Regions from separate parts of the Polymorphospora sp. NPDC051019 genome, predicted to be linked through region 4. Evidence: riboswitches for the same ligand, from Rfam matches in the RefSeq annotation. Region 4 holds a riboswitch; each other region holds the start of a gene.
The links. A riboswitch is a leader RNA that binds a small molecule or an ion and turns the genes downstream of it on or off. The one in region 4 is predicted to bind cobalamin.

Region 1: another riboswitch for cobalamin. It lies ahead of AB0M79_RS32410 (acyl-CoA thioesterase); the one in region 4 lies ahead of AB0M79_RS01160 (ribonucleoside-diphosphate reductase subunit alpha).
Region 2: another riboswitch for cobalamin. It lies ahead of metE (5-methyltetrahydropteroyltriglutamate--homocysteine S-methyltransferase); the one in region 4 lies ahead of AB0M79_RS01160 (ribonucleoside-diphosphate reductase subunit alpha).
Region 3: another riboswitch for cobalamin. It lies ahead of AB0M79_RS10265 (LPXTG cell wall anchor domain-containing protein); the one in region 4 lies ahead of AB0M79_RS01160 (ribonucleoside-diphosphate reductase subunit alpha).

Annotation. Positions count from the first base shown of each region.
Region 1 is NZ_JBFBCH010000028.1:48,317-52,604, reverse strand. It holds gene AB0M79_RS32420 (restriction endonuclease) at 254-715, opposite strand; gene AB0M79_RS32415 (FAD-dependent monooxygenase) at 1,186-1,530, shown strand; gene AB0M79_RS32410 (acyl-CoA thioesterase) at 1,579-2,088, opposite strand; cobalamin riboswitch at 2,232-2,380, opposite strand; partial or broken gene AB0M79_RS32405 (transposase) at 2,536-2,820, opposite strand; gene AB0M79_RS32400 (nitroreductase/quinone reductase family protein) at 3,065-3,541, opposite strand; gene AB0M79_RS32395 (glucose 1-dehydrogenase) at 3,538-4,288, opposite strand, start outside.
Region 2 is NZ_JBFBCH010000006.1:241,920-246,207, forward strand. It holds gene AB0M79_RS14215 (hypothetical protein) at 1-89, opposite strand, end outside; gene AB0M79_RS14220 (MerR family DNA-binding protein) at 238-630, opposite strand; gene AB0M79_RS14225 (hypothetical protein) at 627-1,013, opposite strand; gene AB0M79_RS14230 (class I SAM-dependent methyltransferase) at 1,169-1,828, opposite strand; cobalamin riboswitch at 1,935-2,147, shown strand; gene metE (5-methyltetrahydropteroyltriglutamate--homocysteine S-methyltransferase) at 2,262-4,288, shown strand, end outside.
Region 3 is NZ_JBFBCH010000004.1:250,545-254,832, reverse strand. It holds gene AB0M79_RS10270 (hypothetical protein) at 1-460, opposite strand, end outside; gene AB0M79_RS10265 (LPXTG cell wall anchor domain-containing protein) at 553-1,986, opposite strand; cobalamin riboswitch at 2,076-2,199, opposite strand; gene AB0M79_RS10260 (hypothetical protein) at 2,421-2,837, shown strand; gene AB0M79_RS10255 (hypothetical protein) at 2,834-4,216, shown strand.
Region 4 is NZ_JBFBCH010000001.1:257,636-261,923, forward strand. It holds gene AB0M79_RS01160 (ribonucleoside-diphosphate reductase subunit alpha) at 1-1,236, opposite strand, end outside; cobalamin riboswitch at 1,365-1,598, opposite strand; gene AB0M79_RS01165 (hypothetical protein) at 1,716-2,834, shown strand; gene AB0M79_RS01170 (discoidin domain-containing protein) at 3,031-4,288, shown strand, end outside.

The DNA.
Region 1 (4,288 bases), on a different contig from region 4:
CGCGGGGTCGACTGTCACGCCGCTGGCCTCGCACGCCGCTGCCTCGTCGGCCAGCGCGGTGCGTACGTCGGCGCCGACCCGTTCGGCGTCGGTGTCGGCGAAGTACTCCGGATCGACGTCGAGGACCTCTGCCAGACGCAGCCACAGGTCGAGTTGGGGAGACGACGGTTGACTCCATGGGGACGTCGGCTGGTAACGTGCCCGTGCCTTTGACAGGTGACGGTGCCATCCGGCCGACGGCGCCGTTCTCCGGCTACCCGGACGTGTCCGCCTCCAACATCTCGTTGTATGTGGGAGGCGGACAGGGACTTCCCCCCGAGGGGGTTGGCGAGGGCTGGCGAAGGAGTCCTGGGCTTGCTGGTGGCGCAGGTGGCCGTGTGGTGGCGGGAGCGCCCAAGCTGGGGATCGGCGCGACCTGCGTGGCGGCCCATTCCGTCAACATGGGTCGGTCCACCAACGTGATTCGGCAGTGTCGTGCAACCTCCCGCGCCGGCCGCGTCGGCGTCCCTGTCGTCACCAGCAACGCCACGTCCGCTCTGTGGACGTCACGAGCGGTGCCGGCAAAGCGCTGCACATCCGGGCTACCCAGTTTGCCCTTGTATCGCTTGCACTGCACGACTACCCGCCGCCCATCGGGCGTGTAGGCGATCACGTCGGCTCCCATGTCATTGGCGCCGCCGCACACGCTGACCTCGCGGAACCCGCTCACGCGCATCAGCCGTGCAACATACCGCTCGAACTGAGGACCGGTCATCGAGTCCGTGACGGCGATATTGCGTTCCCAGTCCGCCAATCGCCGTGCCCGCTGTACACGCGTCCACAGCCAGAAGCCCGCGCCAGCGACCACTACAAAAGCAAGAAGGGCGGCAAGGACCGGGTGCCGCTCGACGAACTCGATCACCAACCAGACCAGCACAAGCAGCAACATGCCGGTGAGCAACAGCATTTCACCTGAGTACTTGCGACGAGTACGGCGCTGACGTCGGGCCATGCCCACGACCTCCCCAAGCCTGAGCCAACACTGGCTGTCAGTGAACAGCGAGTGATCACTGTAGATGCGGGGTACGACATTTCAATCGAAGCCGACCGCAGGGTCGCACGGTCGATGATGAGCATGTCGACGGCCGCCCGACGCGGCCACGATCGTCTACACGGCCGTCCGCGCCCCGACGGGCCGGGTACGGCATGAACTGCGGCATCGCCGACGCCGACAACCTCGCCTGGAAACTCGCCGCCGTCCACCACGGCTGGGCCGGCGGGTCTCCACCCTCGACCTGCTCGGGCCGAGGCCGACCCTGCTCGCCACACCGGCCAGGGCGGCCTGGGCCGACAAGGCAGCCGCGGTCGCCGCCGAACGACGGATGCCGCTGCGCACACCCGGTCGGTCCCGACGTGCTCCGCGGCCCGGACAACTCGTTCACCAGCGTGTTCGACGTGACGGCATTCGGGGTCGTTTCCGTCCGGCCGGACGGACATGTCGGCTGGCGGAGCCGGCACACACACCCGACATCGCCCCGGAGGTCGTCCTGAACCGGCTGCCGGGCCGCTGATCACGTACCTGTGATCGCGGTGACGGGATCAGACGGCCACCTGGTCCGGGCCGTGGCCGGCGAGGGCGTCGCGTAGGGCGAGTCGGTGCCGTCGCCGGATCTCGGCCTGCCGGAACGCTTGGTGGTCGCCGGGCGTCTCGGGGAGCAGCGCCGGCACCGTTCGTGGTTTGCCGTTGTCGTCGACGGCGACCATGACGAGGTGTGACGTGGCGACGGTGGTGGCCGGGACCGCGCGGTCCCACCGGTCCGCGGTGACCTTGACCGCGACCTCCATCGAGCTGCGCCCGGCCCAGGTGATCCTGGCCTGTACGTGCACGACGTCACCGACGCGTACGGCCTGCAGGAAGACGGTCTCGTCCATGGCGGCGGTGACCGCGGGGCCGTCGGAGTGCCGGGCGGCGACGACCCCGGCGACGGAGTCGATGAGGTTGAGGATGCGTCCGCCGTGCACCGTACCCATCAGGTTGGTGTGGTGCTGGTCCATGATCTGCGACAGGGTCAGTTGCGACGCCGACGGCGGTCGCCCCGGTGGTGTCATCGCTGTCTCGTCCGTTCCAGAAAGGTGGCGTCACGGACGGGACGGCGAACGCCACCGCTGCCAGGGGCCGTGGCGGGACGCGCGTCCGGCCCACCCGCGAGGCCGTCGGCAGCGCACACGCCGACCGTGTGCGCGGCGCGGGCAGGTCTTCGGACTCGCGGGCACGACCGGGGGTACCGGTCTCCTACCGGCCGTCGCTTCCCGGACCGTTGCGGTCCAGTGCTCTGTTGACGGCGTTCGTTCCCACTCACCGCTGCGGGGCAGTCCCGGTCTCGCACCGGGTTCCCTCTTACGACGCCCGCCCCGGTGGGACGGGCGCACCAGCGCCACGGGCGAGCATAACCAGGTACGGGCCGGTGTGCCGTGGCGCCGGGCACACCGGGAAAGAGCGAGGCCGGGTGCCAGTACGTGTCGTAGACCCGACAGGTTCCGCCGGTTACCGGCTCTTCACAGACCAGGGTGTAGTCGTGGCCTGCAGCCGCCGGTCTCGAGCAGGGACCTGGCGATGTAGTTGGTGATGTTGCGGAATCCGAGCGCGGAGCCGCGGAGGTGTTCGAGCCGTCCGTTGATCGCCTCGGTCGGGCCGTTGGATGTGCCGGGCCGGTCGAAGTAGGCCGGCACGTCGTCGGCACGCTTCTTCAACGTCCGGCCCAGCGTGATGACCTCGCTCAGCACGGCCGGGACGCCGGCGCTGACCGAGTCGATCAGCGCGGTCATCAACACGCGGCCACGAGTTCGTCGAGTCTGCAGAAGGTCGTTAGATCGGGGTGGGCGAACGCGTGCGAGCGGTCGCCGACGGTAGCGTCGGGCACGTGGCGGTTCTTTCAGGATGAGCGTGTAGGAGCCTTTCCCTCTGGAAACCTCGACATCCATCTGGGACCGCCGCGCCAGCTACACCCTCATCTGGCGAAGAGCTGCTCTGGCCGCGACTACACCCCAGCGCCTGGGAGTAGGTCATCTGTCGAGGGATCCGCGATCACGGCCGATGGCGGAAGCTGATGCGCATCAGCCGACTGTCAGCCCAGTCTTCGAGCCGAGTCGGCCGGATGGTGCCGGGGTCGTGGGGCTGGTTGAGATCGGCGACGATCTCCGCCAGCACGGCCTGACGTTCAGCTGGGTCGGTGACAGGCGTGGCCCGTGCGGGCAGATCTGCGCGGATCCCGTTCTTGAGGTGGAAGGTGAAGTTGGGATTGGCGAGAAGGTTCGCGTGCCAGTCGGTCGCGGCACCGCCGGCGCCGCTACACAGGTAGGTGGTGCCCGCAGCTCGGTAGAAGAAGATCTCGATGCGGCGTGGCCGGCCGGTGCGGCGCCCCAGCGTCGTGATGTCGATGATCCGTTCGCTGGTGCCTGCGGCGGGTGTGATCTCGATGGCTCGCCGGATGTGATCGGGCAGGTGCGACAGAGACGCGTCACGTGCGGAGTCGTTCCATCCGGTCGTGTCTGGACTGCTCATGCGGTCTCGGTCTGAAGGGCGGGCCCGAGGAGGAGTCCACCGTCGATGACGTACTCCGACCCCGTGATGAACGACGCGTCTGATGACGTGAGGAACAGGAGAAGCCGGGTGACGTCGGTCGGCTCTCCAAGTCGGGGGATGGCGAACGGCTCGGGTGAGTAGAAGTCGGCGATTGCCGCGGTGGCGCCGGCTGCTGGTTCTTGGATGAAGGGGGTCGCGATCACGCCGGGGTGGATGGTGTTGACGCGGATGTGGTCCCGGCCGAGTTCGAGCGCTGCCGTTCGGGTAAGGCCTCGCACGGCCCACTTGCTGGCGACGTACGGCGCGTAGTGCGCCGTGCCGCCCAGGCCCATCGTCGAGGCGATGTTGACGATGGCTCCCCCTGTCGCGCGGCGCAGAGCGGGGGCGGCGACCTTGATGCCGAGGAAGGTCCCTGTGAGGTTGATGTCGAGGATGCGCGACCACGTGGCCTGGTCCGTGTTCTCAATCGGCGCCGGCGGGTTCTGGACGCCCGCGTTGTTGACGAGCACGTTCAGGGCGCCGAAGGCGCTCTCGGCGGTTAGCACAGCAGCGGACCACGAACTCTCGTCGGTGACGTCGAGGCGGGTGAAGTGAGCGCGGGTCCCGAGCTCGTCGGCGAGAGCGGCGCCGCGTTCGGTGTCGATGTCGCCGATCACCACGTTCGCTCCCTCCGCGTGAAAGGCGCGTACGTGGCTCGATCCCTGGCCACCGGTCCCACCGGTCACG
Region 2 (4,288 bases), on a different contig from region 4:
CACCACATGCCGAGAGCTGCCACGGTGAGCGCGGCGGAGACGGCGAGAAGGGCATTCCTGAGTACGGCCGCGCCGGCGGCGGTGACCACGCCGGTCGCGATGAGCAGGGGGATCAGGCAGCAGGCGGCGCAGGCGAGGGCGGCGAGGCCGCCGGTGATCTTGCTGCGGGTGGGCGGGTCGCCGTCCGTCCGGTGCGGCTTGTGCCGGGGCGATTGGCGGGCGGCGGGGCGGTCTGGTTCACGCGGGGTCTCCGTCGGGGTCGGCGGCGCTGCCGATGGTCAGGAACGGGATCGGGCAGTCGGCGCAGGTGCAGTCGGTGAGGCTGTCGCAGCGGGCGTCGACGACCTCGACCAGGGTCGTCCGGATGGCGTTCAGGTCGGCGATCCGCGCGTCGATCTCGGCGATCTTGTCGATCGCGCGCTGTCGCAGGTCGGCGGTCGGGTGCCGGCGGCGGCCGGTGTCGAGAAGGTCGGCCACCTCGTCGAGGGTGAATCCGAGCCGCTGCGCCGCCTTGATCACCTGGAGCAGGGCGACGGTGTCCGGCGGGTAGAGCCGGTGGCCGCCGTTGGAGCGGGCCGGTTCGGCGAGCAGGCCCCGGCGCTCGTAGTAGCGCAGGGTCTGGATGTTCACCCCGGCCTGTTCGGCGACCTCGCCGCTGCGTAGCCCGGGGGTCGCCGGGCCGGCCCGGGCGCGGCCGCGGCGGCCCGGCCGACCAGGGACCGCAGTACGTCGGCGTGGCCGGGTGGCACCCGCACGTCGAGGGTCAGCGGGCTGCCGTCGTGGGCCGGGCTGACGGTGAAGGTGAAGAACGAGCAGCAGCTCGCTTCGCGTGCGGTGAGGTCCCTTACCGCCGTTTCGAGGTCGGGCGGGCCGGCCAGGCGAAGTCGGGCGTGGGTCGGGGTGAGCGACTCGACGGCGCGCACGGCGGTGGTGAGCAGGGCGTCGAACTCGGCCAGCCGGGGCGGCCGGTCGGCGGTGGGCAGGCTACAAACGTCCGGGACGACAAACGGCATCACAGCCTCCTCGTACGGGCGGTTCCGGTGCCGGGTCGGCGCCGGCCATCCGACGGTAAGCCTGTACCCGGGTACCGGATGCAACAGCCCGGACCGCCGCGCGCCCTCACCCGCGCGCCCGACGGGTCGGCGCCACCCGTCGGGCCGGCGGCCGGTCAGGGCAGTGACGGCTCCCGTCGCGCCCGCAGGACGATGTCGTTGCGGTGGTGCGTCCCCGGCGGCGCGGGAACCGTCCGTGGCCGGATCTCGTCGACCAGGACGGCCCAGTCGTCGTCGAGCAGCCCGGCGACCTCCCCGGGCTGGTAGAAGTCGGCCGGGTCGACGTCGAGGTCGTGCCGCGGCGGAAGATCGGCCAGATCGTGACTGACGACGAGCAGGGTTCCGCCGGGTGCGACCGTGGCCAGCAGGCCGCGCAGTACGGCGTGACCCGGTTCGCGGCGCAGCGGGAAGTACTGGGCCGAGACCAGGTCGAACGGGCCGGCCGGTGGTGGCTCGGTGGCCAGGTCGACCCGGGTCCACGTCACCCGGCCGGTGTCGTCCCCGGCCGCGGCGCGGCGCAGGGCCACGTCCGAGATGTCGACTCCGGTCACCTGCCAGCCGCGCCGGGCCAGCCAGAGCGCGTCGGCACCCTCGCCGCAGCCGAGGTCGAGGGCCCGCCCCGGCCGCAGGTCGGCCACCTCGGCGACGAGGACGCCGTTGGGGTTGCCGCTGAAGAGCTGTTCCCGGCTGAGGTACCTGTCGTCCCAGAACTTCGCGTCCATGGTTACCACCCTCGGTTCGTCGGTGCCGGAGGTGACCGCCTCCGGCGCCAACATGCCGCACCCCGGACGGGTTGACAAAGAAGTTTGCGGAAACCGCAAAGTAGCACCCCGCCGTCCCGTACGTCGGACACCCTCACCCGGACACCGCCCGAAGGCCCGTACGATGGCGGACGGTGCTGGTTCGCCCGACCCGTGAGGGTGGGGCGTCGTAAGAGGGAACCCGGTGCGAGACCGGGACTGCCCCGCAGCGGTGAGTGGGAACGACCGCCGTCATCAGAGCACTGGACCGCGAGGTCTGGGAAGCGACGGCCAGTAGGCGACCATCGGGTCACGCCCACGAGTCCGAAGACCTGCCAGCGCCGCGCACGCCGCCGGTGTGCGCCGCCGGCGGCCTCTCGGGAGGGCCAGGGCGGAAGCCGGTACCGACCCGTACCCTGCCTTCCCCCTCCCGTGCCCCGCCGGGCACCTCGAGGGAAGGACCCATCCGTTGAGCACCGCATTCGGCCAGAGCACCGTGCTCGGCTATCCGCGCATCGGCACCAACCGGGAGCTGAAGAGGGCCGTCGAGGCCTACTGGGCCGGCACCGTCGACGCCGGCGAACTGGAGCGCACCGCCGCCGGGCTACGCGCCGAGGTCTGGCGGACGCTGCGGGACGCCCGTCTCGACGCGATCCCGTCGAACACCTTCTCCTACTACGACCACGTGCTCGACACCGCCGTCGCCGTCGGCGCGGTTCCGGACCGGTTCGCCCGGCTCGGACTGTCCGAGCTGGACACCTACTTCGCCATGGCCCGTGGCGTCGACGCCGAGCCGGCGCTGGAACTCACCAAGTGGTTCGACACCAACTACCACTACCTGGTGCCGGAGATCGGCCCGGACACCGCCTTCGTCGCCGACCCGGCCAAGGCGCTGCGCGAGTACGGCGAGGCCCGCGAATTGGGCATCACCACCCGGCCGGTGCTGGTCGGGCCGGCCACGTTCCTGCTGCTGGCCAAGGGCGACGATCCGTTCGCCCGCCTCGACGACCTGGTCGAGGCGTACGCCGGGATCCTCACCGCCCTGGCCGACGCCGGGGTGGCCTGGGTGCAGCTGGACGAGCCCGCGTACGTCGCCGACCGCGCCCCGGCGGAGATCGACGCGCTGCGCCGCGCCTACACCCGGCTCGGTGGGATCGAACACCGGCCACGGATCTTCGTGGCCACCTACTTCGGCGAGCTGGGCGAGGCCCTGCCGGCCCTGCTGGACACACCGGTCGAGGCGATCGGCGTGGACCTGGTCGCCGGGCGGGGCAACCTCGACCGGCTCGCCGTCGCGGGGTCACTGCGCGGCAGGACCATCGTCGCCGGCCTGGTCGACGGACGGAACATCTGGCGTACCGACCTGCGTGCCGCGGCGGCCGCCGGGGCGGCGGTCGCCGGGCTCGCCGACCACGTCGCCGTCGCCACGTCCTGCTCGTTGCTGCACGTCCCGGTCGACCTGTCCGTCGAGACCCGCCTCGACCCGCACCTGTACGAGCGGCTCGCGTTCGCCCGGCAGAAGGTGGACGAGGTCGTCCTGCTCGGCCGCGCGGTGCGCGACGGCACCGGGCACCTGCCGGCACCGCCGCGCCCGGCGCCGGCGGCGTGGCGGCACGACGACGTACGGGCCCGGCTCGCCGCGCTCGGTCCCGCCGACCGGCGGCGCGGCGACCACGCCGACCGGGCCGCCCGCCAGCAGGAGCGGCTGGGGCTGCCGGAGCTGCCGACCACCACCATCGGGTCGTTCCCGCAGACCGTCGAGCTGCGTAGGGCGCGCGCCGCCCACCGGGCCGGCACCCTCGACGAGGCCGGCTACACCCGGCGGATGCGTGCCGAGGTCGAGCACGTCATCCGGCTCCAGGAGCGGCTCGGTCTGGACGTGCTCGTGCACGGCGAGCCGGAACGCAACGACATGGTGCAGTACTTCGGCGAGCAACTCGACGGGTTCGCCGCCACCGAGCACGGCTGGGTGCAGTCCTACGGCTCCCGCTGCGTACGTCCGCCCATCATCTACGGCGATGTCGCCCGCAAGGCGCCGATGACCGTGGTGTGGTCCACGTACGCCCAGTCGCTGACCAGCCGGCCGGTCAAGGGCATGCTCACCGGCCCGGTCACCATCCTCGCCTGGTCGTTCGTCCGCGCCGACCAGCCGCTGGCCGACACCGCCGACCAGGTCGCGCTCGCCCTGCGGGACGAGTGCCACGACCTGGAGGCGGCCGGGATCAGGGTCATCCAGGTCGACGAGCCGGCGCTGCGGGAAACCCTGCCCCTGCGCGGGGCCGACCAGAGGACCTACCTGGACTGGGCGGTGGCGGCCTTCCGCCTGGCCACCAGCGGCGTCGCCGACGACACCCAGATCCACACCCACCTGTGCTACTCCGAGTTCGGCGAGGTGATCACCGCGATCGACGCCCTCGACGCGGACGTGACCAGCATCGAGGCGTCCCGTTCGAAGATGGAGGTCCTCGACGATCTCGCCGCGGTCGGCTACCGCCG
Region 3 (4,288 bases), on a different contig from region 4:
CCGGCCGGCGGGGCGCCACGCGCGGCGGCGGGCTGCTGGACGAGGTCCGGTCCTTCGAGAACGACCAGCCCTCGAAGCTGCCCGGTGGCGGGGTCCGGTTCAGCACCCCGAACTGGCTGTAGCTCCAGGTGCCACCGTTCGTCGCGTGCCAGTAGGACCAGTAGGCGCTGGCCGGCGGTGTGTCGATGCACGGTTCGTTCTGCGGGCCGGGCTTGCCCTCGATCCGGCAGATGAATCCCTCGCCCCACCGGGCGGTGCCGGTGATCTGGATGCCGGCGTTCTTCAACGCCGCCAGGCCGGTGGCCTGGTTGCCGGGGGCACACCTGATGATCGTGGCGCCGCCGAGTTCCCGGAAGTCGACGATCACCGTGACGCCGTTGGCGTCGGGGCAGTAGCCGGCGGTCCCGGCCGCGTAGGCGGGTGCGGTGGCGCCGGCAGCGGCGAGCAGCAGCGCGGCCAGGGCCGCGCCGGCCGTCCGCAGCCCGACCCGGATCCCGGCCGCCGCCGGGTCGCGCCCGGCCGGTGTCGGCGGGAACCGGTCCGTCCGTGCGGTCACGCCCCCTCCCGGCGGCGCCGGCCGGCCACGACCAGCCCGGCCCCGGCGAGCATGACGACCGCGCCGAACGCGCCGATCGAGGTGACGTCGACGCCGGTCGTCGGCAGCCGTCCGCCACCGGACGGCGGTGGCGCCCAGGTCGTCGGCGCCGGGCTGGTCGGGCCGGTCGGCGACGGGGTGGCGGTACCGGTCGGGGTGGCGGTCGCGGTCGGGGACGGCGACGCGGTCGGGGAGGTCGTCGGGGACGCCGATCCGGTCGGGGTCGGGGTGGCCGTGGACGTCGGGGTCGGTTCGGTGCCGCCGGTCCCGATCTCGGCCAGCGACACCTTCGCCAGGCCCAGCGCGGCCTGCCCGGTGGCCCGCCGCCACTGATCCGTCTCGTTCTCGGCGATGCCGCCCGAGATCGCGTCCGCGAGCGAGCCCGGGGTGTACGCGATCGCCCCGGCGTGCGCGGCCGCGGCCCCGCCACCGGCCGCCGTCAACTGCTGCGCGGCGACGAAGTCGGCGGCCCGGTCGGCCTCGGCGATGTGTCCGGCGGCGGCCAGCGCCTGGCCACCCAGGCCGGTGCTGTTGGTGTTGGAGTAATCGGTGCCCATCGAGCCCTGGAACGAGCCGTCGGCCTTCTGCTGGGTCAGCAGCCACCCGATGCCGGCGTCGGCGGCGGCCTTCGCGCCGGTGGCCCCTGCGGCGTCGGCCGCGAGCAGCGCCTGTACGGCCATCGCGGTCGTGTCGACGTCCTGGACCTGGCTGGCCACCGGTGCGCTGGTGCAGGCCGCGCCGTCGGTCGCCGGATTGAGCCGGAAGCCGCCGGCGACGCACTGCTGCTTGATGAGGAAGTCGACCGCCGGCTGCGGGACGCCGCCGGATCGGGCCAGGCCGAGCACCGCGAGGCTCTGCGCGAAGAGATTGCCGCCCTGCGTCGGCTGGTCGCCGTACCGGTCGAAGATCCAGCCCTGCACGGCTCCGGCGTCCGCGCCACGGATCAGGTCGAGGGTGCGGGCGCGCATGTCGTGGCTGCCGAACGAGGTCGGGTCCCGGCCGGCGACCACGGCGGCGACGAGAACCTTGGCCATCGAGCCGCTGATGAGGTAGTCGGGGGCCCAGTCGCCGCCGGTCGCGTACGAGTCGACGTTCGCCTCGACCGCGTCGGCGACCGCGTCGGCGGCGGCCGGCTCGGTGCCGGTGGCCTCCAGCGCGATCAGCGCGTCGATGGTCAGGCCCCAGTCGGTGCCGCCGACCGGACTCGGCAGGCGTCCGTCGGCCAGTTGGCCGGCCAGCCACCTGGCGGCGGCGGCGCTCTGCGCCGAGTGCGGGTTGTCGGCGTGTACGGCGGCGACCGGTGCGGGGGTGGGTGTCGTCGCAAGCGCGACGAGCAGCACCGCGCTCCCGGCGAGGGCCGGGGTGAGGGCCGCGAGAAGGCGACGGAGCATGGGACATGCCTTTCGGGAGCGGTGGTGAGCACCGCATCCCGGCCCGCAGGGGTCCGTCGATCCGGGCTCAACCTGTAGACCACGACAGTTGAGGCCGCTCGTCTCCGTGCGGGCATTCCGGCTCGTGGTGGAAGTCCACCACATACGGTTGCGGGTCAGCGCCGGCTTCACACCGGCTTCCCCCACGCGGAAACTCATTCAGTTGTGGGTAAGCCATTCTGGCTGGTAGCGAACCTTACGGTATCCAGCCACCCACGCCGCGTACATGAGGCACAGGTCACGACCTCGCATCGATGGCCACCGACGGTACGTCCGGTCCATGCGACCGGCGGTCCCGCCGGTGGCACCCGGTCGGACGATGGAGGACGGTGGCGCGCCGTTGCGACGATGTTGCCGAACGGGGTCGCGTCCGTCGGCAGATCTGGAGATCGGCAGTGAGCACTGATTCGGGCTGGAACGACTACCTGTCCACCGACACACCCGCCGTGGACGTCACACCGGTCACCCCGACCGTCGAACCCGTCGCCGTGCCGGAACCCGCCGTGACGATCGTGCAAAGTGAGCTGAGCGGCGCCACCAGCGACCAGCAGTGGTCGGACTGGCACGCGGACAGCAGCGCCTCGTGGGCCGACTCGGCGCAGAGCTACGTCGACTACGCCCAGCAGAGCGCCGCGCAGGGCTACTTCGACGCCGCCGACAGCGCGATGGACACCGCCGCCAACCACGCCTCGATCGCCGGCGCCAACCTGGACACCTCGATCGACTACCAGGCCGCGGCGAACACCCACGTCGAGACGGCCGCCACCGAACTGGCCCCGTACGACGCCGGCCTCGGCTCCGCCACGGAATGACCTGGGCGGAAGCCGGGGAGGCCAGCGCCGGCCCGGCTGCCGGCACGCCCGGCCTCGAACCGGGGCGGTTGGCCGCCGGGGCGGAGCGGCGGGTCGCCGTACCGCCCAGCGTCGCCCGTCAGCACCTGCTGCGCACCATCCGGGAACTGTCGTTCGAGCTGCGGACCGAGCAGCTCAGCGTGCTGGAGGCGGTGCGCGGCTCGAAGCTCGGCGGGGTCACGCTGGCACCGGGCAAGCTGCCGGTGAGCCTGCGGATCGGGCTGGAGGCGGCCGACACCGGCTGCCGCATCGTCGTCCTGCTCGCCGACCGCTGGCCCGGCAAGGTCGGCCGCACCTGGGGTGCGACCAGCGCGTACGTCGAACTCTTCGGCTCCGTGCTGGCCGCCGTCGACGGCGCGCTGACCCGGCTCGATCCGGCGGCGGCGGGCTCGTTCACCTCGTGGTGGCGCGACACCGGCACCGGCGACGTCGCCATCATGCAGAACGCCGCCAGCCGCGCCGCCCAGGCGCAGGCGGCCCTGTCGCGGCACACGTCGCGGCTGCTCGACGGTGGTTCGGCACCGCCCCGTGGGGCGTCGGTCAGCCGGTCCGGTGTGGACACTTTCGTCTTCGAGACGGCGGATGCGGTCGCCGAGGTGCCGACCGAGCTGGCCGACGGCATGCTGATGGTGGGCACGCTGGTCACCAGCCGGCCCGGCGCGATGCCACCGGCACTCGTCGCACAGGTGCAGTCGCTGGTCTTCCGGGTCGAGGAACACCTCGCCGCCGACGGCCGGGCTTCGCTGTTTCCCGCCACCCCTGAGGATGTGCCTGTGGTGACCTTCCTGCACCAGCAGGCCCGGCTGCGTGGCCTGCTGCCGGTCCGCACGCTGCGGACCTGCACCACCTGCCGGCTGGAGAAGGTGACCAACCCCGAACTCGAACGGCTCCAGGAGCGGACCCGACGCACCCGCGACCTGGCGACCGGCATCAGCGCGGTGGTGACCCCGTACGTGCTGGCCGGCCGGCTGGTGCAGTTGAACAGCAAGGGCCCGGAGTTCGCCTGCCCGCGCTGCCAGGGTCTGGACGCCGACGAGACCGTGGTGACGTACTGCCAGCGCTGCGGCGACCGGCGGGCCGAGACGGCACTGCGCGCGTGCCCGAAGTGCCAGTTCGACTTCCGCTCGCTGCTGCCCGCCGAACAGGTGTGGCGGCCACGGACCGCCGGGCCGGACGTCGGCACCGTCGCCGGGACCGGGCCGTCGGCGGTGGTGGCCGGACCGGCGGCGCTGCTGAAGGTTCCGGACGACTTCCCGCCGGCACACCCGCGCCCGCCGAAGGCACCACGGCCGGCGCGCCCGGAAGTTTCCCCGCCTCCCTCCGGACCGCTGGCGACCTGAGCACGCCCGCCGTGCGAGGATCGGACCGGCCGCTGGCGGCGGAGAGCCTCGCCGGTGCCGGCCGGCGCCGCC
Region 4 (4,288 bases):
GAGGGTGCGCATCATCCGGCCGTACAGGTCGCGGGCCTTGACCTGGCGCACGTGGCGGCCGTCGGCCTCGGCGGCGCGGTAGGCGGCGTCGAACTCCTCGCCCCACAGGTCGGGCAGTTCCGGTACCTCGTCGGGGTCGAAGAGCGACCAGACCCCGTCGGCCTCGACCCGGCGCATGAACTCGTCGGGGATCCAGTTGGCGAGGTTCAGGTTGTGGGTACGGCGGGCGTCCTCGCCGGTGTTGTCGCGCAGCTCGAGGAACTCCTCGATGTCGGGGTGCCACGGTTCGAGGTAGACGCAGGCGGCGCCCTTGCGCCGGCCACCCTGGTTGACCGCGGCGACCGAGGCGTCCAGGGTACGCAGGAACGGGACGATGCCGTTGGACTTGCCGTTGGTGCCCCGGATCAGCGCTCCCCGCGAGCGGACCCGGGACCACGAGATGCCGATCCCGCCGGCGAACTTCGACAGGTGCGCGACCTGGGCGTAGCGCTCGTAGATGGAGCCGAGTTCGTCGCGCGGCGAGTCGACGAGATAGCACGACGACATCTGGGTGTGCCGGGTGCCGGAGTTGAACAGCGTCGGCGAGCTGGGCAGGTAGGCCAGCGACGACATCAGCCGGTAGAAGGCGATCGCCTCGGCCGGGTTGGTGGACAGTCCGCAGGCGACCCGCAGCAGCCAGTACTGCGGGGTCTCCACGACCAGCCGGCTGGTCGGGTGCCGCAGCAGGTAGCGGTCGTAGACGGTGCGCAGTCCGAAGTACTCGAACCGCAGGTGCCCGTCGGGGTCGATGGCGTCGTCGAGCTTGCGGGCGTTGATCCGGACGAACTCGGCGGTCTCGTCGCCGATCAGCCCCTCGGCGTGGCCGAGCCGGATCGCCTGGCTGAACGAGGCGATGCCCTGGCCGCGTACCTCCTTGTCGACGTAGGCGCCGAGCAGCCGGGCGGCGAGACGCGAGTACTGCGGTTCCTCGCCGATCATCTCGGCGGCGATCTGGATCGACAGCCGGTCGAGTTCGGCGGTGGTGGCGCCGTCGTACAGGCCGCTGATCGTCCTGGTCGCGACCCGCAGCGGGTCGACGTCGGCGAGGTCGTCGGCCCACCGGTCGACGGCCCGGACGATCTTGTTGACGTCGACCGGCTCGGTCGAGCCGTTACGTTTGCGCACCTGCATCTGGGTCCGCCTGGCAGCGGGCGCTCCGGCGTCCGCCGGTGCCGGGGCGACCTCGGTGACCGTCACAACACTCTCCTCGCGACTTCGGTCCAGGGGTCCGGATGGCGGCGCGCGGACGACACCGACGGCCCCGCCGGGCCGGCGAGGATCACGATGGCGTCGGCCGTCCCGCGCGGCCTCGGACCACCGCGCACGGGCGTGCGCGGTGTGCTGGCAGGTCTTCGGACTCGTGGGCCGGCGCGGAGTCTCCGCGTTCGCCTACCGGCCGTCGCTTCCCAGGCGGCCCGGCTCGTGGCCGGGTGGCGCCCAGTGCTTCTGACGGCTGTCGTTCCCACTCACCGCTGCGGGGCAGTCCCGGACTCGCACCGGGTTCCCTCTTGCCTCGACCGCCCCGGACGGGCGGCCGAACCAGCTACGGGGGACACCATATATAGGGGACCTGCAAAAGTCACACCCAACATCTAGGCGCGGCGTGTCGCGTGAGACACGAAACGACCGGGCCGGGGGGCACCCCGGAACCGACCGCGGTGCGGTACGGTCCACGCGTGCGCGCAGGATGGCGACGCGGGTCCGACCCCCCGCCCCCGACCGAGGCCCCACGCCGGTCCGGCATCGTGTCGCCGGCGGGCGCCGTGTCGCTGGCCGGCATCGTGGCCGCCGCCGCCGCGGCGGTCGGCTGGGCGGTCGGGCTGGCGGTGTTGCAGCCGCTCACCGAGCCGAGCGGCCCGGACGCGTACGCGGAGAACAACACCTACTGGGTGCGCGACCTGCGCTTCATGGCCATCGTCGCGGTCGTACTCGGGCTGGTCCTGGCCGCTCGTGGGGATCGGCGGGCCACCCGGACCGGTGTCACCGCCGGCCTGCTCTGGATCGGCGCCGACGTGGCGCTGGACCGCTCCGACCTGGCCGGCTGGCCGGCGGCCACCGCGCTGGCGGTGCTCGGTTGCCTGGCCGTGGGCACGGTCGCGGCGACCGGGCGACGGTCCCGCCGTCCCGACCGCCGGGCGCTGGTCGTCGCCGCCGCGGTCGGCGTGGCCCTGACACCGCTGGCGGCGCTCATCGAATCCCCGACCGACACCGAGCCGGCGCTCACGCCGGCCGCGCTCACGGTCAGCGGGACACTGCTCGTGCTGACGGTCGGTTCGGCGCTCGCCGCCGGTGTCCTGACGGCACCGGCCGGTGTCGGCACCGTGGCGGCCGACCGGGCCATCCCGAACCACCTGCTCCGCCGGCTGGCGCCGGCCACGGCCGTGCTGGCGCTCGGCGCGGCCGGTGCGGCCTGGATCCGGCTGGTCGAGCCGTACGAGCGGCTGGGTCCGTCGCTGCTGCTCGGGGTGGTGCTGCTGGCCGGGCTCTCGCTGCTGTCCGCGCGCTGGCCCGCCGGCCGGCCCGCGTGGGACGCGCAGGGCGCGACGATCGTCCTCCTGGCCATCGGCTATCCGGTGCTGACGATGTTCTGGCTGTTCCTGCTGATGTTCGGTACGCCGATCGCGACCCTGCTGACCGCGCTCGCCGGCAGTGTCCCGGTCAACTCGGCCGACACCGACTCGCTGTACGCGGCCGTCGGGTCGGCGACCGGGCTGACGATCGGGGTGCTGCTGGTGGCGGCCGACCGTGCCCCGTACACCACCCGCGACGCGGCCGCGCTGCCCGACGGCTCCTGAAACCACCCCGCCCGGCGCCGGGAACCGGCCGTCAGCATAGTTGATCTTGCCGGGGAGCGCTCCCCGAGCGTTGACTAGGCATTGACATACCTCGAAACACGGTTCAGAGTGTCCGATTAAGAGAGCGCTCTCTCATGCGGTCGTCATCGGTTGGTAACCGGGTCGACACACCACGCCCTGTCGAAGAGGAGCTGCCATGCGTCCCACCCCGCCCCCGACCGGCCGATGGCCCGCCCGCCCCACCTGGCTACGCCTCGGCGCCCTGGGCGCCGCCCTCGTCGCCCTGCTCGGCGGATACGTCGTGGCCACCACAGTGACCGCCAGCGCGGCGGAGATCCTGCTCTCGCAGGGCCGGCCGGTCACCGCGTCGTCGACCGAGTCGATCGCGTTCCCGGCCTCCGCCGCCGTCGACGGCGACAACGGCACCCGCTGGTCCAGCGCCGCCGCCGACCCGCAGTGGCTACGCGTCGACCTCGGCTCACCGGTCGCGGTCAGCCGGGTCGCGCTGCGCTGGGAGACCGCGTACGCCAGCGACTTCACCATCCAACTGTCGACCGACGGCTCCTCCTGGACCACGGCACACACCACCGTCGGCGGCACCGGCGGCGACCAGAGCCTGACCGTGGCCGGCACCGCCCGCTACGTACGGCTGCACACCACGAGGCGGGCCACCGCCTGGGGCGTGTCGCTGTTCGAGTTCCAGGTGTACGGCGGCAGCGCACCCGGCGGCTGCGGCACCACCAACGCCGCCCAGGGCCGCCCGGCACTCGCCTCCTCGGTCGAGTCCGGCGCCTACCCGGCCAGCGCGGCCGTCGACGGCAACACCGGCACCCGCTGGTCCAGCGCCGCCGCCGACCCGCAGTGGCTGCGCGTCGACCTCGGCAGCACCCAGGCGATCTGCGGCGTGACCCTGAACTGGGAGGCGGCGTACGGCGTCGCCTTCACGATCCAGACCTCCGCCGACGGCAACACCTGGACCACCGTCCACACCACGACGAACGGCACCGGCGGCGTGCAGAACCTCACCGTCACCGGGTCGGGGCGCTTCGTCCGGGTGCACGGCACCACCCGGGCCACCCCGTACGGCTACTCGCTGTGGGAGTTCCAGATCCGCACCGGCACCACCGGCACCCCGCCGCCGACCACCCCGCCACCCACGACGCCGCCGCCGACCACTCCCCCGCCGGGCGGGAGCCGGCTGTTGTCGTACCAGAAGCCCGCCGTCGCCTCCTCCGACCAGAGCGACGTCAACTGCTACGAGTGTGTGCCGGCCCGGGCCTTCGACAACGACCCGGCGACCCGCTGGGCGACCAGTTCCACCACCGGCTGGGTCGACCCCGGCTGGATCTACGTCGACCTCGGCGCGACCGCCACCATCACCCAGGTCGTGCTCCAGTGGGACCGGGCCTACGCGACGTCGTACCAGATCCAGGTCTCGCCGAACGCGACAACCT